3 regions of the Pantoea sp. SO10 genome follow, and region 2 is predicted to be linked to each of the others. Evidence: predicted binding sites of a transcription regulator. Region 2 holds the regulator's gene; each other region holds the start of a gene.
The links. The regulator CRP, encoded in region 2, controls carbon source genes, mostly activating them, when cyclic AMP is high. The targets are predictions, from matches to a motif close to ATGTGANNNNNNTCACAT.

Region 1: the regulator CRP is predicted to act here: its motif matches at 9,088-9,105, upstream of FCN45_RS13480 (YfcZ/YiiS family protein).
Region 3: the regulator CRP is predicted to act here: its motif matches at 3,383-3,400, upstream of rhaB (rhamnulokinase).

The regions. Positions count from the first base shown of each region.
Region 1 covers NZ_CP040095.1:2,921,035-2,931,481, reverse strand. Annotated here, with positions in the region: gene ccmA (cytochrome c biogenesis heme-transporting ATPase CcmA) at 1-365, shown strand, start outside; partial or broken gene ccmB (heme exporter protein CcmB) at 365-952, shown strand; partial or broken gene FCN45_RS23885 (hypothetical protein) at 923-1,021, opposite strand; gene FCN45_RS13525 (heme ABC transporter permease) at 1,082-1,822, shown strand; gene ccmD (heme exporter protein CcmD) at 1,819-2,052, shown strand; gene ccmE (cytochrome c maturation protein CcmE) at 2,049-2,534, shown strand; gene FCN45_RS13510 (heme lyase CcmF/NrfE family subunit) at 2,531-4,489, shown strand; gene FCN45_RS13505 (DsbE family thiol:disulfide interchange protein) at 4,486-5,043, shown strand; gene FCN45_RS13500 (cytochrome c-type biogenesis protein) at 5,040-5,495, shown strand; gene ccmI (c-type cytochrome biogenesis protein CcmI) at 5,495-6,706, shown strand; gene mlaA (phospholipid-binding lipoprotein MlaA) at 6,742-7,509, shown strand; gene fadL (long-chain fatty acid transporter FadL) at 7,556-8,839, opposite strand; gene FCN45_RS13480 (YfcZ/YiiS family protein) at 9,199-9,495, shown strand; gene fadI (acetyl-CoA C-acyltransferase FadI) at 9,662-10,447, shown strand, end outside.
Region 2 covers NZ_CP040095.1:3,836,306-3,846,752, forward strand. Annotated here, with positions in the region: gene FCN45_RS17780 (ABC transporter ATP-binding protein) at 1-287, shown strand, start outside; gene tauD (taurine dioxygenase) at 438-1,277, opposite strand; gene tauC (taurine ABC transporter permease TauC) at 1,274-2,101, opposite strand; gene tauB (taurine ABC transporter ATP-binding subunit) at 2,098-2,865, opposite strand; gene tauA (taurine ABC transporter substrate-binding protein) at 2,877-3,857, opposite strand; gene FCN45_RS17805 (LacI family DNA-binding transcriptional regulator) at 4,091-5,071, shown strand; gene FCN45_RS17810 (LysE family translocator) at 5,073-5,675, opposite strand; gene FCN45_RS17815 (hydrolase) at 5,736-6,752, shown strand; gene FCN45_RS17820 (YheU family protein) at 6,755-6,973, shown strand; gene FCN45_RS17825 (phosphoribulokinase) at 7,035-7,904, shown strand; gene FCN45_RS17830 (OsmC family protein) at 7,966-8,370, opposite strand; gene crp (cAMP-activated global transcriptional regulator CRP) at 8,677-9,309, shown strand; gene FCN45_RS17840 (YccS/YhfK family putative transporter) at 9,368-10,447, shown strand, end outside.
Region 3 covers NZ_CP040095.1:2,120,586-2,131,032, reverse strand. Annotated here, with positions in the region: gene FCN45_RS09945 (hypothetical protein) at 1-122, opposite strand, end outside; gene rhaT (L-rhamnose/proton symporter RhaT) at 489-1,523, shown strand; gene rhaR (HTH-type transcriptional activator RhaR) at 1,551-2,417, opposite strand; gene rhaS (HTH-type transcriptional activator RhaS) at 2,433-3,254, opposite strand; gene rhaB (rhamnulokinase) at 3,545-5,017, shown strand; gene FCN45_RS09920 (L-rhamnose isomerase) at 5,010-6,266, shown strand; gene rhaD (rhamnulose-1-phosphate aldolase) at 6,277-7,119, shown strand; gene rhaM (L-rhamnose mutarotase) at 7,109-7,423, shown strand; gene FCN45_RS09905 (TetR/AcrR family transcriptional regulator) at 7,491-8,144, opposite strand; gene FCN45_RS09900 (YdgH/BhsA/McbA-like domain containing protein) at 8,440-8,697, shown strand; gene FCN45_RS09895 (sugar transporter) at 8,780-9,964, opposite strand; gene FCN45_RS09890 (hypothetical protein) at 10,330-10,447, opposite strand, start outside.

The DNA of each region.
Region 1 (10,447 bases), 920 kb from region 2:
GCGTGAAATCGGTACTCTCACCGCTAGAGAACCTGCATTTCTGGCACGGTAGCAGCAATGAAGACGCGATTTTTGCTGCGCTTGAGCAGGTCGATCTGCTGGGCTTTGAAGAGGTGCCGGTGGCACAACTCTCCGCCGGACAGCAGCGGCGCGTGGCATTAGCACGCTTATGGCTCAGTCCGGCGTCGGTGTGGATCCTCGATGAACCCTTAACCGCCATCGATAAAGGCGGTGTGGAAAAATTAATGGCGCGATTCGTCAGCCATGCCGATAACGGCGGAGCGGTGATTCTGACCACGCATCAGGATCTGCCCGATCACAGCGCGCGCGTGCGTAAAATTCGTCTTACTTCGGAGTGGGCTTGATGTTAGGCCGGGTCATTCAGCGTGAATTAAAAATCGCCTTTCGTAGCGGCGGGGAAGTGATCAATCCGCTGTGGTTTTTCCTGATTGTTATCACGCTGTTTCCGTTAGGTATCGGACCGGAGCCACAGCAGCTGGCGCGCATTGCGCCGGGCGTGGCGTGGGTTGCCGCGTTACTGGCCTCATTGCTGGCGCTGGAACGGCTGTTTCGTGACGATTTTCTTGATGGTTCGCTTGAGCAACTACTTCTATTGCCGACGCCGCTACCGATCACGGTGCTGGGCAAAGTGATTGCTCACTGGCTGATTACCGGGCTACCGCTGATTTTATTGTCGCCGCTGGCGGCATTGTTGCTGTCGCTGGATTTTGCCAGCTGGCGCGCGATGGCATTGACGTTATTACTTGGCACGCCAACGCTGAGTTTTCTCGGCGCGATTGGGACCGGATTAACCGTTGGGTTGCGGCGCGGCGGCGTATTACTGAGTTTGCTGGTATTACCGTTGTCGATACCGGTTTTGATATTTGCCAGCGCGGCGATTGATGCCGCCGGAATGGGATTGCCGATCGGGGGTTATCTGGCGATTCTTGGCGCGATGCTGGCGGTAAGCGCAACGCTGTCGCCGTTCGCGACGGCAGCGGCTTTGCGTATCAGTCTGCATTAATTCGTGCCGCCCCAGAGCGGTCGAAACCTGAATTCTCTTTATTGTGAGCTATGCAAAATGTGGAAATGGTTACACCAGTGGGCAAAGCCTGAGCGGCTTTACCAGCTATGCGGTCGCTTGATTCCGTGGTTCGCGGTGCTGGGTGTTGGCACGCTGTTACTCGGTTGGGTCTGGGGATTCGGCTTTGCACCGGCGGATTATCAGCAGGGCAACAGCTTCCGGATTATGTACATTCACGTGCCTGCAGCGATGTGGTCGATGGGCGTGTATGCATCAATGGCTATTGCGGCATTTATCGGCCTGGTGTGGCAGATGAAGATGGCCGATCTGGTCTCAGCGGCGATGGCGCCGATTGGCGCGGTGTTCACCTTTATCGCGCTGATTACCGGTTCCGCCTGGGGTAAACCGATGTGGGGAACCTGGTGGATCTGGGATGCACGCCTGACATCTGAGCTGGTGCTGCTGTTCCTCTATATGGGCGTTATCGCGCTGTATCACTCCTTTGAAGACCGCCGCACCGCCGGGCGCGCCGCCGGCATTTTGATTCTGGTTGGCGTAGTTAATCTGCCGATCATTCACTTCTCGGTGCAATGGTGGAATACGCTGCATCAGGGCTCATCAGGCATTCTGCAGCAGGCCATCGATCCGAGCATGCGCACACCGCTGCGCTGGTCCATTCTCGGTTACCTGCTGGTGTTTGGTGCGCTGACCTTAATGCGCCTGCGTAATTTGATTCTCTTCACCGAGCGCCATCGTCCGTGGGCGATTGATGTGGCGCAGGGAGGAAGCAAATCATGACGCCAGCCTTTGCATCGTGGAGCGATTTCTTCGCCATGGGCGGCTATGCCTTTTACGTCTGGCTCGCCGTTATCCTTACGTTGATCCCGTTATTCGGTCTGGTGCTGCACACCATACTGTTCCGCCGCCGTTTGCTGGCGGAAATTCGCCAGCGTCAGTCCAGGGAGCGCCGCATTCGCGCGGCTAAATCGAAAAAAGCTGCCAGTGGAGCAGCGGGAGAATCCGTGTGAATATCCGTCGTCGTAATCGCCTCTATGTGGCGATCGCGGTGTTGATCGGGCTTGGCCTGGCGACCGCGCTGGTGATGTACGCGCTGCGTTCCAACATCGACCTGTTTTATACCCCGAGTGAAATTATCAACGGCAAAGGTGAAGATCATCAGAAGCCTGAGCCGGGCCAGCGCTTGCGCATTGGCGGCATGGTGATGCCGGGCAGCGTAAAGCGCGATCCGAAAACCCTCGCCGTCTCTTTCAAACTGTATGACGCCAACGGCGTGGTCAGTGTGACCTATGAAGGCATTCTGCCGGACCTGTTCCGTGAAGGGCAAGGCGTGGTAGCGCAAGGCGTGCTGGAAGAGGGCAATCTGGTGAACGCCAAAGAAGTGCTGGCGAAACACGATGAAAAATATACGCCTCCCGAAATTGAAGATGCCATGAAGAAGAATCACACAGGACCTGCAGCAGCCTATCAGCAGTCGGGTGCGCAATCATGATGCCGGAAATTGGTAGCTTTCTGCTGTGTCTGGCGCTGGCTTTAGCGCTCCTGTTGAGCGTCTATCCGTTGTGGGGCGCTGCGCGGCAGGATGCGCGTTTGATGGCGATGGCGCGCCCGTTAACCTGGGGCATGTTTATCTGTGTCGCCGCCTCTTTTGTGGTGTTGGTGCACGCCTTTGTGTTGAATGACTTTACGGTTGGCTATGTCGCCACCAACTCCAACACCTTGCTGCCGGTCTATTATCGCATCGCGGCAACCTGGGGTGCGCACGAAGGTTCACTGCTGTTATGGGTGCTGCTGCTCAGCACCTGGACGCTGGCGGTGGCAATCTTCAGTCGCGGGATGCCGCAGGATGCGCTAGCACGCGTGCTGGCGGTGATGGGCATGATTAATCTCGGCTTCCTGCTGTTTATCATTCTCACCTCGAATCCATTTACCCGCACCTTGCCAAACTTCCCGATTGACGGGCGCGATCTCAACCCAATGCTGCAGGATATCGGGCTGATCTTCCATCCGCCGCTGCTGTACATGGGTTACGTCGGCTTCTCGGTGGCCTTTGCGTTTGCCATTGCCTCGCTGATGGCCGGACGTCTGGATACCGCATGGGCGCGTTGGTCACGTCCGTGGACCACCGCCGCGTGGGTGTTCCTGACTATCGGTATCGTGCTCGGTTCGGCGTGGGCTTATTACGAACTCGGCTGGGGCGGCTGGTGGTTCTGGGATCCGGTCGAAAACGCCTCCTTTATGCCGTGGCTGGCCGGTACCGCGCTGATGCACTCGCTGGCGGTAACGGAAAAGCGCGGCAGCTTCAAGTCCTGGACGGTGTTATTGGCGATCACCGCGTTCTCGTTAAGCCTGCTTGGCACTTTCCTCGTGCGCTCCGGCGTGCTGGTTTCCGTGCACTCGTTCGCCTCCGATCCGGCGCGCGGCATGTTTATCCTCGCCTTCCTGGTGATTGTGATTGGCAGCTCGCTGCTGCTGTACGCGCTGAAAGGTGGTCAGGTGCGCAGCCGCGTTCAGAGCGAAGCCTGGTCACGCGAATCCTTCCTGCTGGGTAATAACGTGCTGCTGATCGCCGCGATGCTGGTGGTGTTACTCGGTACGCTGCTGCCGCTGGTGCATAAACAGCTCGGTCTCGGCAGCATCTCGGTGGGCGAACCGTTTTTCAACACCATGTTTACCTGGCTGATGGCACCGCTAGCGCTGATGCTCGGTATCGGTCCGCTGGTGCGCTGGCGTCGTGACCAACCACAGAAACTGTGGAAACGCCTTGGCGTGGGCCTGTTAGTGACGCTGATCCTGTCGATCGCCCTGCCGTGGCTGCTGCAGGATCGCATTGAGGCGATGACGGTTATCGGCCTGCTGATGTCGATCTGGGTGATCATGCTGACGTTGATGGAACTGCACGAGCGCGCCACCCATCGCCACTCTTTCTTCAAAGGTTTACGACATCTATCGCGCAGCCATTGGGGCATGGTGCTGGGGCATTTAGGCGTGGCGGTGACCGTGGTTGGTATCGCCTTTAGCACCCAATACAGCGTTGAGCGTGATGTGCGCATGAAGGCGGGTGATACCGTTGATATCCACAATTATCACTTTACCTTCCACGGCGTGCGCAACCTGCAAGGGCCGAACTATAGCGGCGGCGTGGCGGTGATTGAAGTGACGCGCAACGGCAAGCTGGAGGCGGTGATGCAGGCGGAAAAACGCTTCTATGCAGCCGCGCGCACCATGATGACCGAAGCGGCGATCAGCGGCGGTTTCACCCGCGATCTGTATGCGGCGCTGGGCGAAGAGCTGGATGACGGTTCGTGGGCGGTGCGGATTTACTACAAACCGTTTGTGCGCTGGATCTGGTACGGCGGCGTGTTTATGGCGGTGGGCGGCTTGTTCTGCCTGTTCGATCCGCGCTATCGCTCACGCAAAAAAGAGCAGCGCGAGGAGCTGGCATGAACAAAAAAATCCTGTTTATCCCGTTAATTCTGTTTTTGCTGCTGGCCGCGGCGCTGCTGTGGCAGCTGTCGCGCAACGCCAACGGCGATGATCCAACGCGTCTCGAATCAGCGTTGATCGGCAAACCGGTACCCGTATTCAAACTGGAAGCGCTCGATCAACCCGGCAAAACCTACGATCAGCAGGTGCTGACCGACGGCAAACCGATTCTGCTCAACGTCTGGGCAACCTGGTGCCCAACCTGCCGCGCGGAGCATCAATACCTCAATACGCTGGCGGAAAAAGGCATTCGCGTGGTTGGCCTCAATTATAAAGACGATCGCACCAAAGCGGTGACCTGGCTGAACACGCTGGGCAATCCTTATGCGCTCAGCCTGTATGACGGCAACGGGATGCTCGGTCTCGATCTCGGCGTTTACGGCGCACCGGAAACCTTCCTGATCGACGGCAAAGGGATCATTCGTTATCGCCACGCAGGCGACATGAACGATCGTGTCTGGCTCGAAGAAGTGAAACCGCTGTGGGACAAATACAACAAGGAGGCGGGCGTATGAAACGGCTGCTTCTACTGTTAGCGGGCATTCTGCTCAGCACCAGCCTGTGGGCGGCGATTGATACTTATCAGTTCGATTCGGTGCAGCAGGAAGAACAATACCGTGATCTCACCGCATCGCTGCGTTGCCCGAAATGCCAGAACAACAGCATTGCCGATTCCAATGCGATGATCGCGTCGGATATGCGTCTTAAAGTCTACGAGTTGATGAAGCAGGGCGAAAGCCGTCAGCAGATCATTGATTACATGGTGGCGCGTTACGGTAATTTCGTGACGTATGAGCCGCCGGTAACGCCTTCCACGCTGATTTTGTGGGTGGGGCCAGCGCTGTTTGTGGTGCTGGGCGCGCTGATCATTATTCTGCGTAATCGTCGCGGCAAAGCGCGTAGCGAACTCGACGACAGTGAACAACAGCGCCTTGCGGCGTTACTCAAGCGTGACGGGAAGCCGTAATGACTGGATTCTGGATTACCCTGATTATCTTACTGCTGGCGGCTATCGCGCTGTTTCTGCGTGCTGGCTGGCGTCAGCGCGAGGCCAGCAGTGGCGATCGCGATCGTCTCAACACCGATTTCTATCAGCAACGCCTGCGCGAGCTGGAGCGTGATGAAGAAGAGGGCGTGGTGGCTGAGCGCCCGGAAATGGTGCGCGAACTGCAACAAACGCTGTTAACTGATGTGCCGCAGCAGGATGCCGCGACCATTCATCGCAGCAGCCGCTGGGTGTTGCTGCCGGGCGTGATTGTGCTGCTGGTGGTGTCGGTTGGCATGTATCTGAAAACCGGCGGACTTACGCAGCAAACCGCGTTCGTCAGCGTACAGCAGGAGTTTCCTGCGTTACGTGCGCGCGTGATGGATCCTAAAGCTCAGCCGCTAACCATGGAAGAGTTGGCGCGTCTGCAGCTGGGTCTGCGCAGCTCGCTGCAGCACGACGCAACGAACCTCAACGATTGGGCGATGCTGGGCCGCTTAGGGATGGTGCTGAATAATGCCACCGATGCCAGCCAGGCATTTGAACATGCGCTACAGCTGGCGCCAGACAACGTCGAACTGCAGCAGGATTATGCCGAAGTGCTGACGCGCTCCAGCGATCCGCAGGATAACCGTCAGGCCAACGTGTTGCTGAAAGCGCTGCTTAAACGCGATCACAGCGATGTGCGCACGCTGAGTCTGCTGGCGTTTAACGCCTTTGAACAGCAGCAGTACAACGAGGCGATTGGTGCATGGCAGGTGATGCTGAAACTGTTACCGGCAGGCGATCGTCGCATCACCATGATCGAGCGCAGCATTGAACAAGCGAAAACCGACGCGGGACAGCAAAATAGCAGCCTGGCATTGACGGTGAGTTTGACGCCGCCGGCAGAAAAAATGTTACCGCAAGGCGGAGTGTTGTATATTTCTGTGTCTGACGGTGTTTCACCGGTGCCTGTGGCTGTGAAGCGTTTACCGCTGAGCCACTTTCCGTTATCGCTCACGCTCGATGACAGCAATGCCATGATGCCCGATCGCCTGCTTTCGGCACAGCATCAGGTACAAGTCAGGGTGCGCATTTCGCGCGATGGCAGTGCCAATCCACAGTCTGGCGACTGGTTGGGTTTAAGCGCGGTCACACCCTGGGATGGTCATCAGCAACTGGCTGTGGAAATTAATCAACAGCAGCCCTGAAGCGATACCTTACTGATCCGCACAGGGAGAGAAGAATGAATAACCGCCTGACCGGTTTGGCGCTAGCCAGCTTACTGCTGGTGGGTTGTGCCAGCTCAAAACCGGCTGAAAATACGGAACCTGCGCAGCGCAGCGATCCGCTGGAAGGCTTTAACCGCACGATGTTTAACTTCAACTACAACGTGCTGGATCCGTATGTTCTGCGTCCGGTGGCAGTCGCCTGGCGCGATTACGTGCCGGTGCCGGCACGTAGCGGCATCAGTAATGTGTTATCCAACGTTGAAGAGCCCGCCAGCATGGTCAACGCCATTCTGGTGGGTGAACCGCGCCAGGCAGGCATCCACTTCACCCGCTTCTTCCTGAACACCGTGTTAGGGCTGGGTGGCTTTATCGACGTGGCGGGCAAAGCCAATCCGGCGCTGGCGCGTGAAGTGCCGCATCGCTTTGGTAGCACGCTGGGACGTTATGGCGTCGGTTACGGCCCGTATGTTGAATTGCCGGCCTACGGTAGTTTCACCATCCGTGAAGATGGCGGTGACTTCGTTGATACGCTCTATCCGGTCTTAAGCTGGTTGAGCTGGCCGATCTCGGTAGGTAAATGGACGCTGGAAGGGATTGAAACCCGTGCGCAGTTGCTGGATTCGGACGCCATTTTGCGTCAGCAGCAAGATCCGTACGCCTTTATTCGTAATGCCTACTTCCAGCGACATGACTTTATTGCCAACGGCGGTAAGCTGAAGCCGGAAGATAATCCGAACGCCAGTGCGATTCAGGACGATCTGAAAGATATTGATTCTGAATAAAACAAAAAGGCGACTCAATGAGTCGCCTTTTTTATCAAGCTACGTATCAGAACTTGTAGTTAAAGTTCGCGCCGTACAGCCAGGCTTTACCTTCAGAGTTAAAGGTATACGGGCCTTCTTTCACGGTGACTTTCTGACCGTGCATGTAAGAAATACCCAGGTCGACAGAAGCATCTTCATTGAAGGCGTAAGACGCACCGGCACTCAGCCACAGACGATCCTGATCCGGAATAGAGATAGAACGCTTATCGGCCGGAACCGGGCTGTCATCAAAGGCGATGCCGGTACGGAAGGTCCAGTTATCATCGTAGAAGTAAGTGGTACCCAACGCGATACGGTAGGCATCGTGGAAACTTTCATCCTTATAGAACAGCGTCTGGCCATTGCTGCCGGTGGCTTTCAACTCCTGGAATTGACTCCAGCTGGTATAAGTCAGGCTATAGTGAACCGCCCATTGCGGCGCCACTTTATGCCAGCCTGACACTTCCCACATCTCTGGCAGATTCAAAGTCAGAGAACCCGGAATCGTGGTGCCGCTGGTGCCGTAAGGCAGGCCTAAAGCCAGTGCCTGCGGTGTACCGTTAAAGGCGGTGGGGATGTTGCTCTTGTAGTCACCGTCAAAGTCGACTTTTACTTCTGAGCGGTAGGTAAAGCCAAAGCGGTTATTTTTATCCACTTCGTACAGGATGCCGGCGTTCCAGCCGTAGCCCCATTCATCACCTTTTAAATGCGCAATCTGGGTATCGGCTGGCAATCCTGCCACGGCACCTGCTTCACCGGCATAACGCTCAATTTTCGCTTTTGCGTAGACCGCATCAAAGCCGATACCGAAGCTGAAATTCTCATTCAGTCGATAAGCGGTGCTGATATTAAAATTACCGGTCATCAGGTCGGTTTTGCCGCCATAACCACCTGCGGTATAGCCGTCATTAAATTCGGTTGCTAAACCATAGTTTGAGGTCGCAGATGCACCAATCCACCACTGATCGTTAATTGGATGCACATAGTGAAGATTAGGGATCCACTGGTTTGGGGCGATATTTTTGGCATCGAGGCTGCGACCAGTCGGGCTCTGACCGCTAATATCCACTTCGGGATCAATATAAACCGCGCCGATAGAGAAAGAAGGGCGATCCATTAATGCCATGGTTGCCGGGTTACGGCTGGCAGAGGCGGCGGTATCACCCATCGCACCTTCGCCGGAATATGCACGACCTAAACCAATTGCTGAGAATTCATTCAGTTGAAAGCCCGCGGCGTAAACATGAGAACAGACGAGCGTTACTGCAGCTGCCACAGCTGACTTTGCAAACAGGTTTTTATGGTTCATGACCACAACCTCATCTAGATTTATTATTTAACGTTGTTACGTCGCGTAACAAAGAGCGGCGAATTGTAGGGACTGATGGCAAAACCACATATCAGACCAGTGCGACGAGTATAGGTCCGACCTGTGTATTTGTTGCAATATTGTTTTTTAAATATTTCTGATTTGATCGATAAAATCAGATCTGCTTAACAAAATCTTAGCGGTTCGACTTAAACATAGCGTTCAATTTTGCTGTGGATCAATTTTTAGCGTGATATTCGTCACTTAGCGGCTTGATCGTGGATGTGAAAACGCAGCAGGCGTACACTTTGCGGCAGAAAATAATCCGATTATGTTGAAATTATCGTCAGGAGAGAATCATGACTGATGCCATTAAAAAGTGTAATGCCAACGAAACGGCGGCCTGCTGCTGTGTCGATGTGGGAACCGTGATGGATAACACCGATTGCACCGCAAGCTGGTCTGGCGTGTTTGCCGATCGCCATGCGGCGGAAGCGATGCTGGCGCATTTGACTGAGCGCGCGCGTCAGGTGGAATCCGATCCTTGCGATATTCGCGCGGATTTTGCCAATGAAGGCGACGCGGTGCGCCTGTCTATCGACTTCACCTTTGCCTGCCAGGCCGAAACCCTGATTTTCCAGCTCGGCCTACGCTAATCATGCCGCTGCCGAAACCCCTTCGGCAGCCTTAACTCATTTTCGTGTATTCCCTCGCACTTTTTTCCTCTGCTTATTGGCTACTTAGCAACACTTAGTTAACACTGATGATCAGGTCAGACCTGTTTGGCAATGATGCCCCGGTCGAAAAATACAGGTGATTGCAATGAGCAAAGCGCAGCCGCTGCTGACGCGTCAGGGCGAACGTATCGCCATAACCCACGGATTACGCACCCCTTTTGCCCGCCAGGCTACAGATTTCCACGGTATTCCCGCGCTGGAGCTGGGGCGCATGGTGATCAGCGAACTGATGGCGCGCAGCGAATTACCGGTCGAGATTATCGATCAACTGGTGTTTGGTCAGGTGGTGCAGATGCCGGAAGCGCCCAACATTGCGCGTGAAATTGTTCTGAGCAGCGGATTAGGCGTGCATACCGATGCCTATAGCGTTAGCCGCGCCTGCGCCACCAGTTTTCAGGCGGTGGCAAACGTGGCGGAAAGTTTAATGGCGGGCACCATCGATGCCGGCATTGCCGGTGGCGCGGATTCATCCTCGGTGCTGCCGATTGGCGTCAGTAAAACTCTGGCTCGTGCGCTGGTGGATCTCAACAAAGCGCGCAGCTTTAGTCAAAAACTCAGCATCCTGCGTCGTTTGCGTCCGCGCGATCTGTTGCCGGTGCCACCGGCGGTAGCGGAGTATTCCACCGGATTACGCATGGGTGATACCGCCGAGCAGATGGCGAAAAGTCACGGCATCACGCGTGAACAGCAGGACGCGTTAGCGCTGCGTTCGCACCAGCATGCGGCGCGCGCCTGGCAATCGGGCGTGTTAAGCCAGGAAGTGATGCCCGCATTTGTGCCGCCGTGGAAAGCGCCCATCGAGCAGGACAACAATATTCGCTTCAACGCCAGCGCCGCCGATTACGCCAAACTGCGCCCGGCGTTTGATCGT
Region 2 (10,447 bases):
GCGCGCAATCGCGCAAAGACCAGAAACGCCGCGACGCCGAACTGCGCGCACAAACGCAGCCGCTGCGTAAAGAGATCGAGAAGCTTGAGAAGCAGATGGTGAAGTGGCAGAGCCAGCTCAGCGACGCGGAAGCCCAGTTAGCCGACAGCGAGATTTACGATCAGAGCCGCAAAGCCGATTTGAATGTGGCGCTGCTACGTCAGGCCGAGAGCAAGGCCGCGCTGGAAGAGGTCGAAATGGCGTGGCTGGATGCGCAGGAACAGCTGGAGCAGATGCTGGCGAGTTGAGTGTGCGCGCTGTCCCCCTCCTCGGTCCTCCCCCATAAATGGGGGAGGAAGATGCTGCCACATGTTGGTGATGAAGCTGCATGTGGCAGCATCTCCTTCCCCCGCAAGCGGGGGAAGGCCGGGATGGGGGAATGCGAGCACTATTCCAAATTAAAACGGCTTATCCCCTAACACCGTCGCACGATGCATCACCCGCCGCGCCGGATAATAATCCGCATTAGCATAGTGTTGGGTCACGCGGTTATCCCAAATCGCCACATCATTCTCCTGCCAGCGCCAGCGCACCTGGAATTCCGGTTTGGCGCTATGCCAAAACAGGAAGTTAAGCAGCGTATCGCTCTCTTTTTCGCTCAAGCCCAACAAACGCGTGGTAAAACCTTCGTTGACAAACAGCGCCTTGCGTCCGCTCACCGGGTGGGTACGAATCACCGGATGCTGCACCGGCGGGTTCTTTGCCACCGCTTGCTGCCAGCGCTGATGCTCTTCCTCGGTTTTGCGGTATTTGTACTCCTGAAACGACTTCTTAAAGTCGTGCTCCGCCTGCAGCCCATTCAACAGCGTCTTAAACGGTTCAGACAGCGCTTCATAGGCCGCAATGCCGGTTGACCACAAGGTATCGCCGCCGCTTTCCGGCAGCAGCTTCGAAGCCAGGATTGCAATTGCCGGCGGGGTTTGAATAAAGGTCACATCGGTGTGCCAGTTGTCGTTATCCGGCGGATTATCCTGATGCGTATCCAGCACGATGATCTCTTCCACGCCTTCCGCATGCGGATAGACCGGATGGATATGCAGATCGCCAAAGCGAATCGCCAGCGCGCGCTGCTGTTCCGGGGTAATCACCTGATTACGCAGGAACAGCACCTGATGGCGCAGCAGGCCATGATAGAGCTGTTCAAACTGGGCATCACTCAGCGGACGGCTGAGATCGACATCGCTAACCTGCGCCCCGATATTCGGGCCCAGAGCGGTAAAAGAAAGTCGTTCGTTCATTGCTGTTCTCCATTCCAGGGCGTCAGTCGGCGCTGCAAGGCGCGCAGACCCAGTTCTAAGCCAAAGGCAATCAGGGCAATCACGGCGATACCGGCCAGCACCACGTCGGTGGCGAGGAACTCACCGGCCGACTGCACCATAAAGCCGAGTCCCCGCGTAGCGGCAATCAGTTCCGCCGCCACCAGCGTTGACCAACCTACACCGAGACCAATACGCAAGCCGGTGAGAATCTCCGGCAGCGCGCCGGGCAGAATCACGTAGCGCAGCAGCTGCCAGCGCGATGCGCCCAGCGCCTGCGCCGCGCGAATCCGTACCTGCTGAGCATTCTTCACTCCCGCCAGCGTCGATAAAGTCACCGGCGCGAAAATCGCCAGATAAATCAGTAAAATCTTCGAGGTTTCGCCGATGCCAAACCAGATCACCATCAGCGGCAAATAAGCCAGCGGCGGCACCGGGCGATAGAGTTCGATCAGCGGATCAAGCAAGCCGCGAATCGCCGGGCTCAGGCCCATGGCGATGCCGACCGGAATCCCAATCAGCGCGGCGAAGAACAGCGCCACCAGCATACGCGCCAGGCTGGCACCCAGATGCTGCCATAATGTGGCGTCCATAAAACCTTGCGGGCTGGCAATCAATATCAGCTTCTGCAGCACCACTTGCGGCGGCGGTAAGAACAGCGGTGCCACTAAGCCGAGCGCGGTAATAGCCCACCACAACAGCAGTAACAAGCCCACGCTGAGCAGGCTGAGTGAGAACTGGCGCGAGAACGGCCAGCGCAGTCCACGACGACGCATTTGGGTCTTCCCATCAATCACTGCACTCATATAAACGCCTCACGCTGGGAAAACACCTGATTCAGTACATATTCACGACGTTCGATAAACGCCGGATCGGATTTGATGCTGCGGCACGGTTCCCCGGCGGCGAAGCGTTGGCCGAAGTCGAGTTTCAAACGCTCCACGACGCGGCCCGGTCCCGGCGACAGCAGCACCAGTTCGCTGGCGAGGAACACCGCTTCTTCGATGTCGTGGGTGATCAGCAGAATCTGCTTGCCGGTATCACGCCACAGCGTTAGCAGCAGGGTTTGCATCTGTTCACGGGTAAAGGCGTCCAGCGCGCCAAACGGCTCATCTAACAGCAGCAACTGAGGATCAGCCGCCAGCGCACGCGCAATGCCCACGCGCTGACGTTGACCCCCAGAGAGCTGCCAGATATAACGCTGCTCTGCACCTTCCAGTCCTACTTTGCGGATCAAACGGCGTGCAATGGTATGGCGCTCCGCCTTCGCCATTCCCGCCAGTTGCAAACCAAACGAAACGTTATCGATCACGTTGCGCCACGGCAGCAATCCTTCATTTTGAAACACTACGCCGCGCTCAGCGCCCGGCCCTTTTACCGCTTTGCCATCCAGCGTAATGCTGCCAGATTCCAGCGGCAGAAAGCCGGCGATGAGGTTCAGCAGCGTGGTTTTGCCACAGCCGGAGGGACCTAACACCACCAGCAGGTCTCGGCTGCCCAGCTGCAGGTTGATGTCCTGCAGCGCGGGTTGTCCGGCGTAACGCGCATTGAGATGGGTGATGTTAAGCATACGGCCTCCGGTTATTTCACTAAGGGTGCAACGAAGCGCGTGGTGACGAAGCTGCTGTAATCGCTATCCGCTTCTGGCACTTTGCCCTGCTCTTTCAGGAAGCCGGCAGTATCGACAATCGCCTTGTTCACCGGCTTGCCGAGCTGCTCCACCTGCTGCTGCGCGGTGAGGTACGTGTTGCCTTTTACCAGCACCGGCACATCCGCTTCGGGTACACCGCTCAGGCGCGCCAGCTTGCTCAGGTTGTCTGACTGCTTCAGCCATTGATCCGGATTGGCAATGTAAGCTTGCTGCGCTTCAACGGCGCTGCGGGCAAAGGCGGTGACGATTTCTGGATGCTGCTGCGCAAAGTCTTTACGCACCACCCACACATCAAGCGTTGGCGCGCCCCACTTGCCGACCTGCGAAGAGTCCGTCAGCACCTTGCCATCTTTCTCCAGCTCGTTAACCGCCGGAGACCAGACGTAAGCGCCGTCAATGTCACCGCGTTTCCAGGCAGCAATAATCGCCGGCGGCTGCAGGTTGACTAAGGTCACTTGCGAAGGCTTGATGCCCCAATGCTTGAGCGCGGCGAGGAAGCTGTAGTGCGTAGTCGAGATGAACGGCACGGCGATGCGCTTGCCAATCAGGTCTTTAGGATCTTTGATGGTTTTCTTCACCACCAGCGCTTCGGAGTTACCGAGCTGAGAGGCCAGCAGGAAAGCTTCAATCGGCAGCTTTTGCGTGGCGGCGACCGCCAGCGGGCTGGAACCGATATTACCAATCTGCACGTCGCCCGACGCCAGTGCACGTAACACGCTGGCCCCGCTATCAAATTTGCGCCAGTCGACGGTAGCACCGCTCTCTTTGGCGAAGGTGTTATCCGCCTGCGCCACTTTGGCTGGTTCAGCCGAGGTCTGATACGCCACGGTAACGTTGACCGCTTGCGCCTGGAACGCCATCAGGGCCAGAGCCGCTGTGACCGCCGTTATTGTTTTTTTCATTGCCATCATCATTCACCCTAATGTGTTTTGTCTGGGCAGTTTCTCCAGCAACAGTAATTTCATAAAGGAATTAAAAATTATCCCTAATGACGATCCGTTCTTAGATCAACATCGGGCAAGGCTATGCAAAAAGTGCAAATGGAAAGAAAAGGGAAAGCGGTAAATATGTCACACGCTCACATGGCAGCTGTGATATTGATAGAGATCTCATTTTTTAACTCTTTACTAACGGTCCTGAATCCATGTCGATAGAAAAAGTCGCACACCTGGCTGGCGTGTCAAAAGCCACCGTTTCACGGGTTTTGAACCAGAATCCCGGCGTGCGCCCGGATACGCGTGCCAAAGTGCTGGCGGCCATCGACATCTGCGACTATCAGCCCAACCTGCTGGCGCGCCAGTTGCGCACTTCGCAAAGCCATATGTTGTTAGTGCTGATTCCCGACATCACCAATCCATTCTGCTCACGCGTGGTTCAGGGCATTGAAGCCGAAGCTGAAGCGCAGGGTTACCACATTCTGCTGTGTAACTCAGGATCGCAGCTGCGGCGCGAAGCGGCCTACATTGCGTTGCTCACCGGCAAAGTGGTCGACGGCGTGATCACCATGGATGCCGCCAGCAGCCTGCATGAGCTGAAAGAATTGATTGGCGATCAGCCTTGGGTGCAGTGCGCGGAATACGATCCGTCAATCGCCGCCTCAAGCGTGGCGATTGATAATAAAGAAGCGGCTTTCGAAACCGTGCGTTATCTGGCGAGCAAAGGCCGACGTCGTATTGCGCTGGTGAACTGTGATATGCGCTACCTCTATTCACATAAGCGTGAAGAGGGATATCGCGCGGCGCTGGAGAAGCTGGATCTCAGCTGGTGCGGTGTGGCTTATGCCGAGAATATCACCTGCGAAGCGGGCAGTGCGGCTTTGCGCGAACTGCTCACGCAGCCGGAACCGCCGGATGCGGTGTTTGCGGTATCAGATGTGTTGGCGGTCGGCGTCATCCACGCGGCGTTGGAAGCAGGTTTACGCGTACCGGAAGATTTAGCGGTGGTGGGATTTGATGGCATCAACTTTACCAGCAGCCTGAATCCACCGCTGACCACGATTGAGCAGCCGATGAATCGTATGGGTGTGCGCAGCGTACAGCTGTTGCTGCAACGCATCCGCCAGCCTAACGCGTCGGTAGTCCATGAAGTATTGCCGTGGAAGCGCGTTGAACGCGCTTCCAGCTAACTTAGCGCCAAATCAGCAATACGCAGGCAGCGGTGAGCAAGCCCATCGCCAGATTGAAGATTTTCCACGCGCGTGGGCTGCGCAGCAGACGTCCAATCAGCGAGCCAAAGCCCATCCAGATCACCCCGGAAACCACGTTCACCATGAACATGCCGATGCTGATCGCCACCACCGAATGCAGATATTCGCTGCCCGCCAGGCTGAAGCTGGCCACCGCGCCGAGCGCCATCAGCCAGGCTTTCGGGTTGATCAACTGCAGCAAGCCGCCTTGCCAGAAAGGCATCTGCTTCACCGTGACATCGTCGGTTTCCAGTTTTTCATACTCGGCGCTGGCGATTTTCCATGCCAGCCACAGCAGATAAAGGCTACCGGCAATCTTCAGGATGAGATGCAGCGAGGGATAAAGCAGGATGAGGCCGCCGATGCCAAATGCCACCATTAGCAACATGACTTGCATACCAATCATGATACCAATCAGCAGCGGAATGGTGCGCAGGAAGCCAAAATTAGCACCCGAGGCGGTAAGTAACATATTATTGGGCCCGGGCGTGATGGCCGCGACCCAGAGAAAACCTAACATTGATAAAAAAAGACTCAGTTCCATGTATATTCGGGTGCTCCTCACCCAGTAAAGCGAACAACCCATCGAAGCTATCAGCGACTTATGCATCAGACAAGCCTTTACCCAAGCTATTTTGATCGCCCCAGCGGCGAGCGTTTTAAACCCCTGCGCGGATTCAGTAACGCGCATCTGCAAACGCTGCTGCCGCGTATTCTGCGGCGCCGCGTTACGTTACGTCCGCACTGGCAGCGTCTTGACCTGCCGGACGGCGATTTTGTCGATTTAGCGTGGAGTGAAGATCCGGCGCAGGCGCGTCATAAACCGCGCATGGTGATGTTTCACGGCCTGGAAGGCAGCTTTCGCAGCCCGTATGCGCACGGCCTGATGCAGGCGTGTCAGGCACGCGGCTGGCTGGCGGTGGTAATGCACTTTCGCGGCTGCAGCGGCGAGCCTAATCGCTTAAAGCGCATCTATCACTCCGGTGAAACCGAAGACGCCACCTACTTCCTTCACTGGCTGCAGCGCGAATGGGGCAGCGTACCCACCGCCGCCGTCGGCGTTTCGCTGGGCGGCAACATGCTCGCTTGTTTGCTGGGTCAGCAAGGTCACGATGTACCGATTGATGCCGGCATCGCCATCTCAGCGCCGCTGGCGCTCGAGCCTTGCAGCGGCAAGCTGGATGTGGGGTTTTCACGCTTTTATCAGCACTATTTACTGACGCAGCTGAAAAAGAACGCCACGCGCAAACTGCGCGCCTGGCCTGGCACGCTGCCGGTCGATCTCAGCCAGTTACGTGCTTTCCGCCGCTTACGCGAGTTCGATGATGCGATAACCGCACGTGCGCACGGTTTTATTGACGCCAACGACTATTATCAACGAGCCAGCGCGATGCCGTTGCTGACCGGCGTGCGTAAACCGCTGTTGATCATTCACGCGCAAGACGATCCCTTTATGACCGATGCCGTTATTCCGCAACCTGACCAGCTGTCAGCCTCCATTCAGTATCAGCTGACGCAGCAAGGCGGCCACGTCGGTTTCGTCGGCGGCACCGTTCTTAAACCGAAAATGTGGCTGGAACAGCGCGTGCCCGACTGGCTCTCAACTTATCTGGATGTGTAATTGTGATTATTCCCTGGCAAGAACTCGAAGCGGACACGCTGGAAAACCTGATTGAAACCTTCGTGTTACGCGAAGGCACTGATTACGGCGAGCAGGAACGCAGTTTGCTGCAAAAAGTCACCGACGTACGCCGCCAACTGGAGCGCGGCGACGTGGTGCTGGTGTGGTCGGAACTGCATGAATCGATCAATATTATGCCGAAGGGTGAATTCCGCGGCTGATGCACCCCGCGGCAATTCGTGGTAACAATGCTCATCGCCGGACTTCACAGGGAGCTCTGTTATGTCAGCCAGGCATCCAATTATTGCCGTCACCGGTTCCAGCGGCGCCGGAACCACCACCACCAGCCTCGCCTTCCGTAAAATTTTCCAGCAGCTGAATTTGCATGCGGCGGAACTCGAAGGCGACAGTTTCCATCGCTACACACGTCCGGAAATGGACATGGCGATCCGCAAGGCGCGCGATCTCGGGCGTCACATCAGCTACTTCGGCCCGGAAGCCAACGACTTCGGCCTGCTGGAGCAGACGTTTAAACATTACGGCCAAACCGGCCTTGGCGAATCGCGCAAATATCTACATACCTACGATGAAGCCGTGCCGTGGAATCAGGTGCCGGGCACTTTTACGCCGTGGCAGCCGCTGCCGGAAAACACCGATGTGCTGTTCTATGAAGGCTTACACGGCGGCGTGGTCACGCAGCAGCAAAATGTGGCGGAGCATGTCGATCTGCTGGTTGGCGTGGTGCCGATTGTTAACCTTGAGTGGATTCAGAAGCTGGTGCGTGACACCAGCGAGCGCGGCCATTCACGCGAAGCGGTGATGGATTCGGTGGTACGGTCAATGGAGGATTACATTAACTTCATCACGCCACAGTTCTCGCGCACCCACATTAACTTCCAGCGCGTGCCGACCGTTGATACCTCAAACCCGTTTGCCGCACGCGAAATTCCGTCGCTCGACGAAAGCTTCGTGGTGATCCATTTCCGTGGTCTGGAAGGCATCGCGTTCCCCTATCTGCTGGCGATGATTCAGGGATCGTTTATTTCGCACATCAATACGCTGGTGGTGCCGGGTGGCAAAATGGGATTGGCGATGGAGCTGATTATGCTGCCGCTGGTACAGCGACTGATTGAAGGGAAGCGGATTGAATAAGCGAAGTCATTCCGTAGCGGCGCAATTTATTGCGCAATGAATTGCGCCGCTACAATCCGAGTTATAACTCGATCACCTCATAGCTGTGGGTAATTTCGACGCCTTTACCCAGCATGATCGCTACCGAACAATATTTTTCCGCTGACAGATCAACCGCACGCGAAACGGCCTTGTCGCTCAATGCTTTACCGCTGACAATAAAATGCAGGTTGATGTGGGTAAAAATGCGTGGCGCTTCTTCACGGCGTTCCGATGTGAGCTTCACTTCGCAATCGGCCACATCGCTGCGCCCTTTTTGCAGGATCGACACCACATCAATAGCGCTACAGCCGCCCGCGGCCATCAGCACCATCTCCATTGGACTTGGCGCTTTATCACCGGAATTACCATCCATCAATACCTGATGGCCGGATGAGGATTCTCCGAGAAAGGTAAGACCTTCCACCCATTTCACTCGTGCCTGCATGATTCTTTCTCCTGAAGCGGCGGTTTTGCCGCCAGAGTACGCTTTCACCTGACAAACAGCAATCCAGAGTAATCCCCCTTCTGCTGAAGCGAGACAACACAAGACAGCTCGCAAAAGCTGTGCTACAAACAGTGCTGAAAATATTTTCGTCATCACAGACGAAGGCCGGAAGAATCAAAAGCGTAGCTTAAGAGTCCACCCGGAATAATTTTTCCTTTACTGGAAACGCTCGACGATTAAACCGCCTGACAGGGAAAAAAATGCCCCCTGTGTTTTGGGCACGATTACAACAGAGGATAATAGCGAATGGTTCTCGGCAAACCGCAAACAGACCCTACACTCGAATGGTTCCTGTCCCATTGCCATATTCACAAATATCCATCCAAAAGCACGCTCATCCATCAGGGTGAGAAAGCGGAAACGCTGTACTACATCGTAAAAGGTTCCGTAGCGGTACTGATTAAAGATGAAGAAGGCAAAGAGATGATTCTCTCCTACCTCAATCAGGGGGATTTCATCGGCGAACTCGGTCTTTTCGAAGAAGGCCAGGAACGTAGTGCTTGGGTGCGTGCGAAGTCTGCCTGCGAAGTGGCTGAAATTTCATACAAAAAATTCCGTCAGCTGATTCAGGTAAACCCGGATATTTTAATGCGACTTTCTTCGCAAATGGCGCGTCGTCTGCAAGTGACATCTGAGAAAGTGGGCAACCTTGCCTTCCTCGATGTCACCGGACGTATTGCGCAAACGCTGCTAAATCTGGCCAAACAGCCAGATGCGATGACTCACCCAGACGGGATGCAAATCAAAATCACCCGTCAGGAGATTGGTCAGATCGTGGGCTGCTCACGCGAAACCGTGGGTCGTATCCTGAAAATGCTGGAAGATCAGAACCTGATCTCCGCACACGGTAAAACCATCGTCGTTTACGGCACCCGCTAATTTCTTCTCACCCACGGCGTGATGGCAACATCGCGCCGTTTCTATTTGCGATGAGCTGATGTGGCGCCGAATCATCTATCATCCCGAAGTTAACTATGCGCTGCGGCAAACGCTGGTGCTGTGCCTGCCTGTGGCTCTCGGTTGGCTGTTTGGCGATCTGCAAAAAGGTCTGCTGTTCTCGTTAGTGCCCGCCTGCTGCAACATGGCGGGACTGGATACGCCGCACAAACGCTTCTTCAAACGCCTGATTGTGGGTGGTTCGCTGTTTGCCACCGGCAGTTTCCTGATGCAAATCCTCACCGCTTACCAGATACCGCTGCCGCTGATTTTACTGGCGCTGCCGCTGCTGATTGGCGTAACCGGCGAAATCGGCCCGCTGCACGCGCGCCTGCTGCCCGCCACACTCATCGCCGCCATCTTTACGCTCAGCTTAGTGGGACGCATGCCGATATGGGTGCCGCCGCTGCTCTATATTGGCGGCACGCTGTGGTACGGCTTGTTCAACTGGTTCTGGTTCTGGCTGTGGAAAGAGCAGCCGATGCGCGAATCGCTCAGCCTGCTGTTCCGCGAGCTGGCGGATTACTGCGATGCCAAATACACCTTACTGACGCAGCTGACCGATCCAGAGAAAGCGCTGCCGCCGCTGCTGGCGCGCCAGCAAAAGGCGGTCGACCTCATCACCACCTGTTATCAGCAAATGCATATGCTGTCGGCGAGCCGCGATAACAGCCACAAACGCCTGACGCGCGCTTTCCAGGTTGCGCTGGATTTACAGGAACACATCTCCGTGAGTTTGCATCAGCCCGAAGAGGTGCAGAAGCTGGTTGAGGAGAGCCACGCTGAAGCGGTGATTCGCTGGAACGCCAAAATTATCTCGGCGCGGCTGCGCGTGCTGGCGGATGCGATTCTCTACCATCAGCTGCCGGATCGTTTTCACATGGAGAAACAGCTCGGCGCGCTGGAGAAAATTGCACGCCAGCATCCGGATAATCCGGTCGGCAACTTCTGCCTGTATCACTTCAGTCGCATCGCCCGCGTGTTGCGTACGCAGAAGCCGCTCTACACGCGTGACCTGATGGCCGATCGCCAGCGCCGTTTGCCGCTGTTGCCGGCGCTGCGCAGTTATCTGTCATTCAAA
Region 3 (10,447 bases), 1.7 Mb from region 2:
GCTTCATCTAATCCATTAATAAAGACGTTCAGCGCCTGCGCCGGCACGATGGCCCGGATGTCATCCAGCATCACGCGGCTCACCGATTGTGACAGCAACAGCCGCAATCTTTTGGTATTCATCTCAATCCTTCGTCCTGATGATTTTCCCAACGTTATACGGATTAAACGCCTGCGGGGAAAGTCTGGTACGCGGCTTTGTGTGACTGCCATGTTAACTGTTGCAGTGGCAGTGAATCAAAAACTGTGCTGATCCACACAGCATAATAGAAAAATATGTTGAAGAATAAGCCACTTATAAAAATCACCCCGTGACCTGCCTGCGAATGCGATTTTGTGATCCTTATGTTGACGACCCACCGAATTTTGCCAGCAACCTCCGCTTTCCGGCAGCCATCCAAAGGCTGACGAAAAGCTGCCCACCGTAGACTGCCGGTAATCGGGAAACCGCCGGTTTCCTGTTGGCCTAAACCTTACGAAGGAATAACAATGAACAGTGCCATCATTGCAGGTATTTTCTGGCATCTGGTGGGTGCCGCCAGTGCCGCCTGTTTTTATGCTCCATTTAAGCAGGTGAAAAAGTGGTCCTGGGAAACGATGTGGTCAGTAGGCGGCGTTATGTCGTGGCTGATTCTTCCCTGGGCAGTCAGTGCGGTATTACTGCCGAACTTCTGGGCGTATTACGGCAGCTTCAGTTTCTCTCAACTGATGCCGGTATTTCTGTTTGGTGCCATGTGGGGCATCGGTAACATCAACTATGGTTTGACCATGCGCTACCTTGGGATGTCGATGGGCATCGGTATTGCCATTGGTATCACTTTAGTGGTGGGAACCCTGATGACGCCGCTGCTGCAGGGCCGCTTTGTGGAGCTGTTCAGCTCACCCGGCGGACGCATGACGCTGCTCGGCGTGTTAGTTGCGCTGATCGGCGTGGGGATTGTATCGCGTGCCGGTCTGTTAAAAGAGCGGGCGCTGGGCATCAATGCCGAAGAGTTCAACCTGAAAAAAGGGCTGATTCTGGCCGTGATGTGCGGCATCTTCTCGGCCGGCATGTCGTTTGCGATGGATGCCGCCAAGCCGATGCACGAAGCTGCAGCCAATCTGGGTATCAATCCACTCTATGTTGCGTTGCCAAGCTATGTGGTGATTATGGGCGGTGGTGCGTTAATCAATCTGGCTTACTGCTTCATCCGTCTGGCGGTAAAAACCGATATTTCAGTACGCCGTGATTTCTCCGTCGCCAAACCAATGCTGCTGGCCAATATCGCGTTTGCCGTGCTGGGCGGCACCATGTGGTATCTGCAGTTCTTCTTCTACGCCTGGGGACACGCCAAAATTCCGGCACAGTATGACTTCATCAGTTGGATGCTGCATATGAGCCTCTACGTGCTGTGCGGTGGTTTGGTTGGTCTGGTACTAAAAGAGTGGAAATCGGCGGGTCAACGTCCGGTTCGCGTTCTCTCACTGGGTTGTGTGGTGATTATCATTGCTGCCAACATTGTTGGATTAGGCATGGCAGCCTGATGTAAAGCCTGACGCCGCTACGGCACGTCAGGCCTTCACTTTCTCTGCTGAGAGTTCACGCTGCGGCAGGAAACGCTGCCGCCACGCGCTCGGCGTTAAACCGGTTTCCCGCGTAAACACCACCGAAAAGTAGTTACTGTCATCGAAGCCGCAACGCGCGGCCACTTCACTGATTAAGCAATCCTGCGTCCGCAGCAGATATTTCGCCTGACACAGCTGTAGTTGCCGCAGATAGTGTCCCACGGTCATACCGGTTTGCTGGCGAAACAGTTGCTTCAACGCACGCTCGCTCAACTGATTCTGCTGGCAGAACACTGCCAAATCGAATGGACGGCTGATGGCACCTTGCAGCGCCGACATCAGCAGATCTAATTGTTCTCCTTCAGGTAATGCCCAGGGCCGATCGGCAGCATAACCGTGACGGCGCAGAATCAATGCTAATTGCAAAAACAGCGCCTCAGAGAGTTGAATCGATAGCGAATCACTTTTGCGGCTTTCGCGTTCCAGCTGGCTAATCACACCGCGCGCTAACGCCATCCCGCGGGTGGTCAAACGCCAGCAGCCCGGCGAATCTTCTTCTTGCGGCGGCAACAATTGGCTCCAGTCAAGGCTAAGACGAAAGCGATCGCGGCAGTAAAGAATGTTATCCAGCGCCAGATCGTTGACGCTGTCATAGCTGTGGCAGTCGTTATCGTGAATGTAAAAAACGTCGCCGCAGGTTACCAACCATGGACGATCGTTCAACACATGCAGGCCGTTACCGCGCCAGACGATAACGATTTCACTGAATTCATGACGGTGCGGAGGAAAGGAGGGCTGCGGCATGCGCTCGGCCACCGCAATCGGCAGATTGGTGGCCGGAAAATAGTCTTCGCGCGTTAAGATCAGCGACATGAGGAAACGCTCCAGTTATAGCATCTGCTGGCGCTCCGCTCTGGGCGCACAGCCAAATTCCCGCCGGAACAGCGTGGAGAAGTGATTGCTGTCACCAAATCCACATTGGTAGGCGATGTCTGTAATGCGCATATCGCTATGACGCAGTAAATGCCGCGCCTGTAACAGGCGAAGCCGATTCAGGTAACGCTGCGGTGTATTACCGGTTTGCTGCTTCATCTGGCGGTGCAGAGTGCGCAGCGACAATGAAAAACGATCGGCTAATGCATCCCACACAATCTCTTCACTGTAGTGCTCATTGAGCCAGTCGAGCAACCGATGTAAGCGTGCTTCCTGATCCTGTGATTGATCGTTGTGAGCCGCTTCGCGCAACAACACCAGCAGTTGCAGAAAAAGTTGCTCCTGACGTGCGTGACGTTCCAGCGACCACACATCTTGCTGCTTCATCTGCGTAACGATTTGCAGCGCCTGCGCCATCACCTTGTGATTAATGCGCCAGTGCGACGCGTAGTGATCCTCTTCTTCGCGCGGCAGGAGCGCCTGCAAACCCGAGAGAAAACGAAATGACGCCGGACTGCGATACAGCACGTTGGTCAGGCACAAATTTTCCGTTTGCTCATAAAGATGACGATCGTGATCGCGCACAAAGCACACGCATCCTGCGGATAAAGCTTGCGGCTGACCGTTAAACACATGAATGCCAGAACCTTGTTCCACCAACACGATTTCATGGAAATCATGATGGTGCTCCGGAAATGCCTGCTGCGGCACACGCGGCTCGATGGCGATGGCGTAATTCCCTTCAGGGAAGAAATCTGCGCTATGTAGAACGGTCATGATTCGCCTCTTAATTAACTCAACCGTTGCCGAGTCTACGCAGGCGCCCCGCACCTTACCTTGAATTTTCATCTTAGTGACGCAGGAAAATGGCTAATTTTTCAAGATCTCACCGGCGATTGACAGAAATGCGGCAAGGCTCACATCTCGCCACTTGTGTGGTTCTGTGAGCTTTCTCACGAACTTCTTTGTCAGCCTGCCAGTGACTATTACGCACTGGCAGTAAGGGGAAGGTGGCAAAAAGCGGAGATTTCTAATCTGTAGTCATCTCATTACAGGAAGAACACGCCATGAGTATGCGTAACATTGTTGCCATTGATTTAGGCGCATCCAGCGGGCGCGTGATGCTCGCACAATGGAGTTCAGCGAATCAGCAGATCAGCCTGCGCGAAGTGCGTCGCTTCACCAATCAGCGTGTGCGCCGTGCAGATTATGATTGTTGGGATTTGGGTCGACTGGAGCAAGAGATTCGTTTAGGGCTGGCCCAGCTTGATGATGAAGGCATTGTGCCGGACAGCATTGGCATCGATACCTGGGGCGTTGATTTGGTGTTGCTGGATGCCAACGGTGAACGCGTCGGCGAGGCGGTAAGTTATCGCGATAAGCGCACAGAAGGGCACATGGCTCAGGCCATTAACGATCTCGGCAAAGGTGCAATCTATCAGCGCACCGGCATTCAATTCTTGCCATTCAACACCCTTTATCAACTGCACGCACTGCATCAGCAGCAGCCAGATTGGCAGGAAAAAGTGCAGTATGCGCTGATGATTCCTGACTATCTGCACTATCGCCTTACCGGCCAGATGAACTGGGAATACACCAATGCCACCACCACACAACTGCTCAATATTCACAGCGGCGAATGGGACAGCGATTTGCTTGCTTGGGCTGGCGTGCCAGCTAAGTGGTTCGGCAAACCCTCATCGCCAGGTAACACTGTCGGTAACTGGACCAGCGCCAGCGGCAACCACGTTCCGGTGATCGCGGTTGCGACTCACGATACGGCGAGCGCGGTTTTGGCCACACCGTTAATGCAGGATGATGCCGCTTATCTCAGCTCGGGAACCTGGTCACTGATGGGGATTGAGAGCTTGCAGCCTTGTGTCAGCACGGCGGCGCTCAATGCCAACGTAACCAATGAAGGTGGAGCAGAAGGCTACCGCGTTCTGAAAAACATTATGGGTTTGTGGCTGCTGCAACGTGTCTGCACTGAGCTGCAAATTACCGATCTCTGTTCGCTGATCAAAGAAGCCGCAAAAGAGCCCGCCTGTTGTGCGCTGGTTAACCCCAATCACAGCCGTTTTATCAATCCAGACAGCATGGTTCAGGAGATTCAAAACGCCTGCGCCGAACAGAACATGCCCGTACCGCAGACGCCGGCTGCGCTGGCTCGCACCATCTTCGACAGTCTGGCCTTACTCTATCGCCAGGTGATTGGCGAACTCGGCACACTGCGCGCGGCACCGCTGCGTCAACTGCATGTGGTGGGCGGCGGCAGTCAGAACCCGCTGTTAAATCAATTGTGTGCCGATGCCTGCCAGCTGCCGGTATTGGCGGGGCCGATTGAAGCCTCGACGCTCGGCAACGTCGGCTGCCAGCTCATTGCTTTGGGCGAACTGCGTGACGTCAGCGATTTACGCCGCTGCATTAGCCAAAACTTCCCGTTAGAAAAATTTGAACCGTTGAACAACAGCGCCTTCGCTGCCAATCAGGCACGCTTTACCGCGCTCAGCCAACCTGCTAAGGAACTTGCATATGACTAAGCTGATTGAACAGGCCTTCGAACTGGCCAAACAACGTTACGCCGCCATCGGTGTGGATGTGGAACAGGTAATGGCGCAGCTGGATGGCATTCCTGTCTCGATGCACTGCTGGCAAGGTGATGACGTGCGCGGCTTCGAAAATCCCAACGGTGAACTGACCGGCGGCATTCAGGCCACCGGCAACTATCCAGGACGAGCACGTAATGCTGATGAGCTGCGCTCTGATGTTGAAAAAGCGATGTCACTCATTCCGGGTGCTAAACGCCTCAATCTGCATGCGATTTATCTGGAGAGCGATAAGCCGGTCGATCGTGATGCGATTGAACCGAAACACTTCAGCAACTGGGTGGAATGGGCCAAAACGCACAAGCTGGGCCTCGATTTTAATCCAAGCTGTTTCTCCCATCCGCTGAGCGCCGATGGTTTTACATTGTCACACGCCGACAAAGGGATTCGTCAGTTCTGGATCGATCACTGCAAGGCCAGCCGTCGTATCTCTGCACACTTTGGTGAGCAACTGGGTACCGCATCCGTTATGAATATCTGGGTGCCGGACGGAATGAAAGATCTCACCGTCGATCGTTTAGGACCGCGTCAACGCCTGGCGAGTGCGCTTGATGAAGTGATCAGTGAAAAACTCAATCCTGCGCACCACATTGATGCGGTAGAGAGCAAACTGTTTGGCATTGGCGCAGAAAGCTACACCGTGGGTTCCAATGAATTCTGCCTGGGTTATGCCAGTAGCCGTCAGACCGCGCTGACTCTGGATGCCGGCCACTTCCATCCAACCGAAGTGATTTCCGACAAAATTTCCACGGCCATGCTCTATGTGCCGCGCCTGCTGCTGCACGTAAGCCGTCCGGTGCGCTGGGACAGCGATCACGTGGTGATTCTCGACGATGAAACCCAGGCCATCGCTACCGAGATTGCGCGCCACAAACTGTTCGACAAAGTGTATATCGGTCTCGACTTCTTCGATGCGTCAATCAACCGCATCGCGGCGTGGGTAATTGGGACACGTAATGCCAAAAAAGCGCTGCTGCGTGCTCTGCTGGAACCTACCGATCAGTTACGCAAGCTGGAGAGCGAAGGGGATTACACCGGCCGCCTGGCGATGCTGGAAGAACAAAAATCGTTGCCGTGGCAAGCCGTGTGGGAAGCCTGGTGTCTGCGCCACGATGTCCCTGCTGATGCCAGCTGGCTGAGCGAAGTCCGTCATTATGAACAACAAACACTGCGTCAACGTTAAGGGACACACCATGCAAAATATTCTCTCTTCCGCTTTTGTTCAGGGAATGGTTAAAGCGACCAGCGACATGTGGTTGAAAGGCTGGGATGAGCGTAATGGCGGCAACGTCAGCTTACGTTTACTGCCAGAACAAGTTAAAGATTTCGCCGGTGATTTCTACGCCGAGCCGCGCTGTATCGAGCTAACCAAACCTGCTCCAGCGCTGGCCAATGATTGGTTCCTGGTCACCGGATCGGGTAAGTTTTTCCGTAACGTTCAGATCGACCCGGCCGACTGTCTGGCGCTGCTGCAGGTCGATGACAAAGGCTTGTCATACAAAATCCATTGGGGTTTGAGTAATGGCGGCCTGCCAACGTCAGAGCTGGCAGCACACTTTCAGTCGCACAGCGTGCGCAAGCAGGTTTCAAACGGTGTTGATCGCGTCATCATGCACTGCCACGCCACCAACTTTATGGCGCTGAGCTATGTGGTCGATCTGGATTCCGCACGCTTCACACGACTGCTGTGGGAAGGCAGCACCGAATGTCTGGTGGTGTTCCCGGATGGCGTCGGTATTCTGCCGTGGATGGTGCCAGGCACCGACGGAATTGGTCAGGCAACAGCCGACGCGATGGCAAACCACAGCATTGTGATGTGGCCGTTCCATGGCATCTTTGGCGCCGGTCCAAACCTCGATGAGACCTTTGGCCTGATCGACACTGCGGAGAAATCCTCCGAAGTGGTGGTGAAAGCCCTGTCGATGGGTGGCATTCGTCAAAGCATCACCACTGAGCAACTGATCGCACTGGGTGAGCGCTTCAACGTTAAGCCGTGGCAAGCCGCTCTGCAGGCGGAGCGCAGCGATGTTGCGTAAAGCCTTTGTGATGCAGGTGCATGCACACTGCCACGATGAGTATCTGCGCCGTCACACGCCAATTTGGCCGGAGCTGGCCGAGACGTTAAAAGCGCATGGCGCGCACAATTACGCTATCTGGCTGGATGCTGAACGTAATCTGCTGTTTGCCAGCGTGGAAATTGAGTCTGAAGCGCGCTGGGAAGCCGTGGCAAAAACGGAGGTGTGTCAGCGCTGGTGGGCATCCATGAAGGATTTAATGCCATCCAATCCGGATAACAGTCCGGTGAGTGCGGCGTTAAAACCGATGTTTTTCCTGCCTTAACGCTCGCTCGCCTCACCGCTCGAATAGAGGCAGTAATTTCAGGCCGACAGGGAAGTCGGCCTGAATTTTATTTGGTGCTCAACTCACAATATCCCGCCAGAGCAGGCCAGATTGCCATCTGCGTATCTACAATCTGGTCAAGATCCTCTCGATTGGCCCCTTCACGCGCACGTACCGACATGCCCTGCAGTAAACACGCCAGATAGCTGGCTAGGGTTGCACTATTGGCACATTGCGGTAATTCACCGCGCTGCTGCCGGGTATCAAGGAATGCTTTTAACGCTGATTCCTGCGAATGATGCTGCTGCGCCAGCATTTGCGCCACTTCTTCCGAGCCGGAAGAGAGCGCGCTCGACGTACAAATGAAGAAACAGCCTGCTGGCTTATCACATTCAGTAAAGCACGCGGCGGTTGCCCGAAAATAGGCTTCAATTGCCGTTTTCACGTCTGATGCATCATCGTTCAGCACTGCTTTACGTTGTGCGCTGAAGGTTTCAATGTATCGCTGCATCGCCGCACGGAATAAACCCTCTTTATTCTCAAATTCAGCATAAAGGGTTGGGGCTTTCGCACCGGTAGCGTTAACCAAATCGGACAGCGAAGTGCCTTCATAGCCATGCGCCCAGAACAACATCAATGCCTTGTCCAGGGCATCGTTGCGATCAAACACTTTCGGACGGCCGCGCGTTTTCCTGTTCACCACATCGATAACTTCTGTCATTGGGCACCTCAAAGCGTAGAAACACCCAATTAAATTACCGATCATTAAATAAATATGCAAGCGCAGCCCGGAATGAGCCTGTTCGTCTTTGCCCGTTTGTGCTTTTGGCTGGCGACAGCACCCAAATGGATAAGTCATAAAGGGCTGGGAAGCCCATAATCACGCCACTTCCGATTAAAATAATGACCGTTAATAAAATGATTGACGCGCTGACCCTTTCGGCAGTAGCATTTAATTAACGGTTGTTAACTTAATCGCGACCGACCCCAATTCATCTGTTTAAGAGAGCAAAATTATGAAAAGCATCAAACTGACTTTGGCCGCTGTAGCATTGTCTTCAATCGCGTTTGGTAGCATGGCTGCAGACTTAGTAAACGAAGCGCCGCTGAATCAACAACAAATTGGTGTTGTTAGCGCATCAGGTAGCACCAACCTGACATCGCTGGAGAATCAGCTAGCGGAAAAGGCCAGTGCTGCCGGAGCAAAGTCATTCCGCATCACTTCGACCTCTGGCAACAACAAGCTAAATGGCACAGCAGTAATTTATAACTAAGAGAATTGAGCGGAGGGCAATTTAGCATTCCGCAGGAAGTGAATAAAAGGCTTCAGAAGATAACCTTCTGAAGCTTTTTTTCTTATCCGTTTGAACGCAGCTGAGGATAGCGGCGGAAGATAGCGATACACCAGAACAGTGCGGCAAGGCCAATAATGCCGCCGACGTTACCGACATCAGACATTTGCATATGCAAACTGACCTGATTACCCAGTAGCGCACCCGCGCCGATACCGATGTTATAGATACCCGAGAACAGCGACATCGCGACGTCGGTGGCATCCGGTGCCAGCGCCAAAACGCGCACCTGCATCGCCAGACCAATCATCATCATTGCCATGCCCCAAACGATGCACAGCACGGTGATTGCAGCGGGACGTACTGCAGCAAACACCAGCAAGCCCATGCTTAGCGTGATCATCGCAATCGCGGCGATCAGCATCGCAGAAGGGAATCTATTGCCCAGCGTACTAAACAGCACGCTGCCGAGAATGCCCGCTGATCCAAACAGCAGTAACAGCAGCGTGGTGAAATTGTCATCGGCATTGGCTACCACCTGCATAAACGGTTCGATGTAGCTGTAAGCGGTGTAATGCGCCGTCACCACCACGGTAACCAGAACGTACATTGCCACCAGCGCCGGACGGCGGAATAGCATCGGAACGCTGCTCAGTGAACCCGTGTGCTCGCTCGGCAGACGCGGCAGTATGCGCATCAGCAAAATCAGCAATACCAAAGCAGACAAGCCGATCATGCCAAAAGTAGTGCGCCAGCCAAGATATTGACCGACGATACGCCCAATCGGCACGCCCAGCACCATCGCCAGCGCGGTACCGGTTGCCAGCATACTCAACGCCTGAGTTTTCTTGCCTGCAGGCGCCACGCGAATGGCCAGCGAAGCGGTAATTGACCAGAACACGGCGTGCGCTAAGGCAATACCGATGCGCGAGATAACCAGTGAGGTGAAATCCCATGCCAAAGACGAGAGCAAATGGCTGGCAACAAACACGATGAACAACACGGCCAATAGCAGGCGACGCTCAATATTGCGCGTTAACAGCATTAGCGGCAGCGACAATAGCGCGACAACCCACGCGTAGATAGTCAGCATGATGCCAACATCGGCAGTCTTCATGTCATAGCTGGCGGCGATATCCGACAGCAGACCGACAGGCACGAATTCTGTGGTGTTAAAGACAAAAGCAGCAATAGCCAGCAGTACAACGCGTAGCCAGGCCGTTTTACGTGAAACAGTAGTAGATTGCATGGAGTTCAAATCAGTCAGACGGCAAATGAAAGGGCAAAAAGCACCCCAGAAAGTGACCGGAGTCACAAATTGCCGCTATTGTGGAGCATTAATGAGCGGAGGGAAACCGTTTGTCGGGCTTTTATTACTGAATATTTTTTATCAAGAGTGGCGTAATTAATAGCCTGAGGTTTTTACGCTTTCTGTCATCAATAAGAGAGCGAGCAAGATTAACAACGGGGGAGAAAGAGGCAACTGGACCTGACGCCACTTTGAGCGCCTTAAGGTCCAGTTATTATTACACTTAAATTTATCGTTATTATGAAACGCCGCAGTTCTACTTAACAAAAGAGTTAGGTCTGCTGACCACTCTCACATCATGATTATCAGAGTCGCACCATGTGTTTTAGTGCCACGCTATTCTGAGTCGTCATGTTTTTTTTTAACCCAACCGGACAGCAGTGCTCGCAGCCCAGCGCGCTGCCATAAAATTTACGCGCTTGC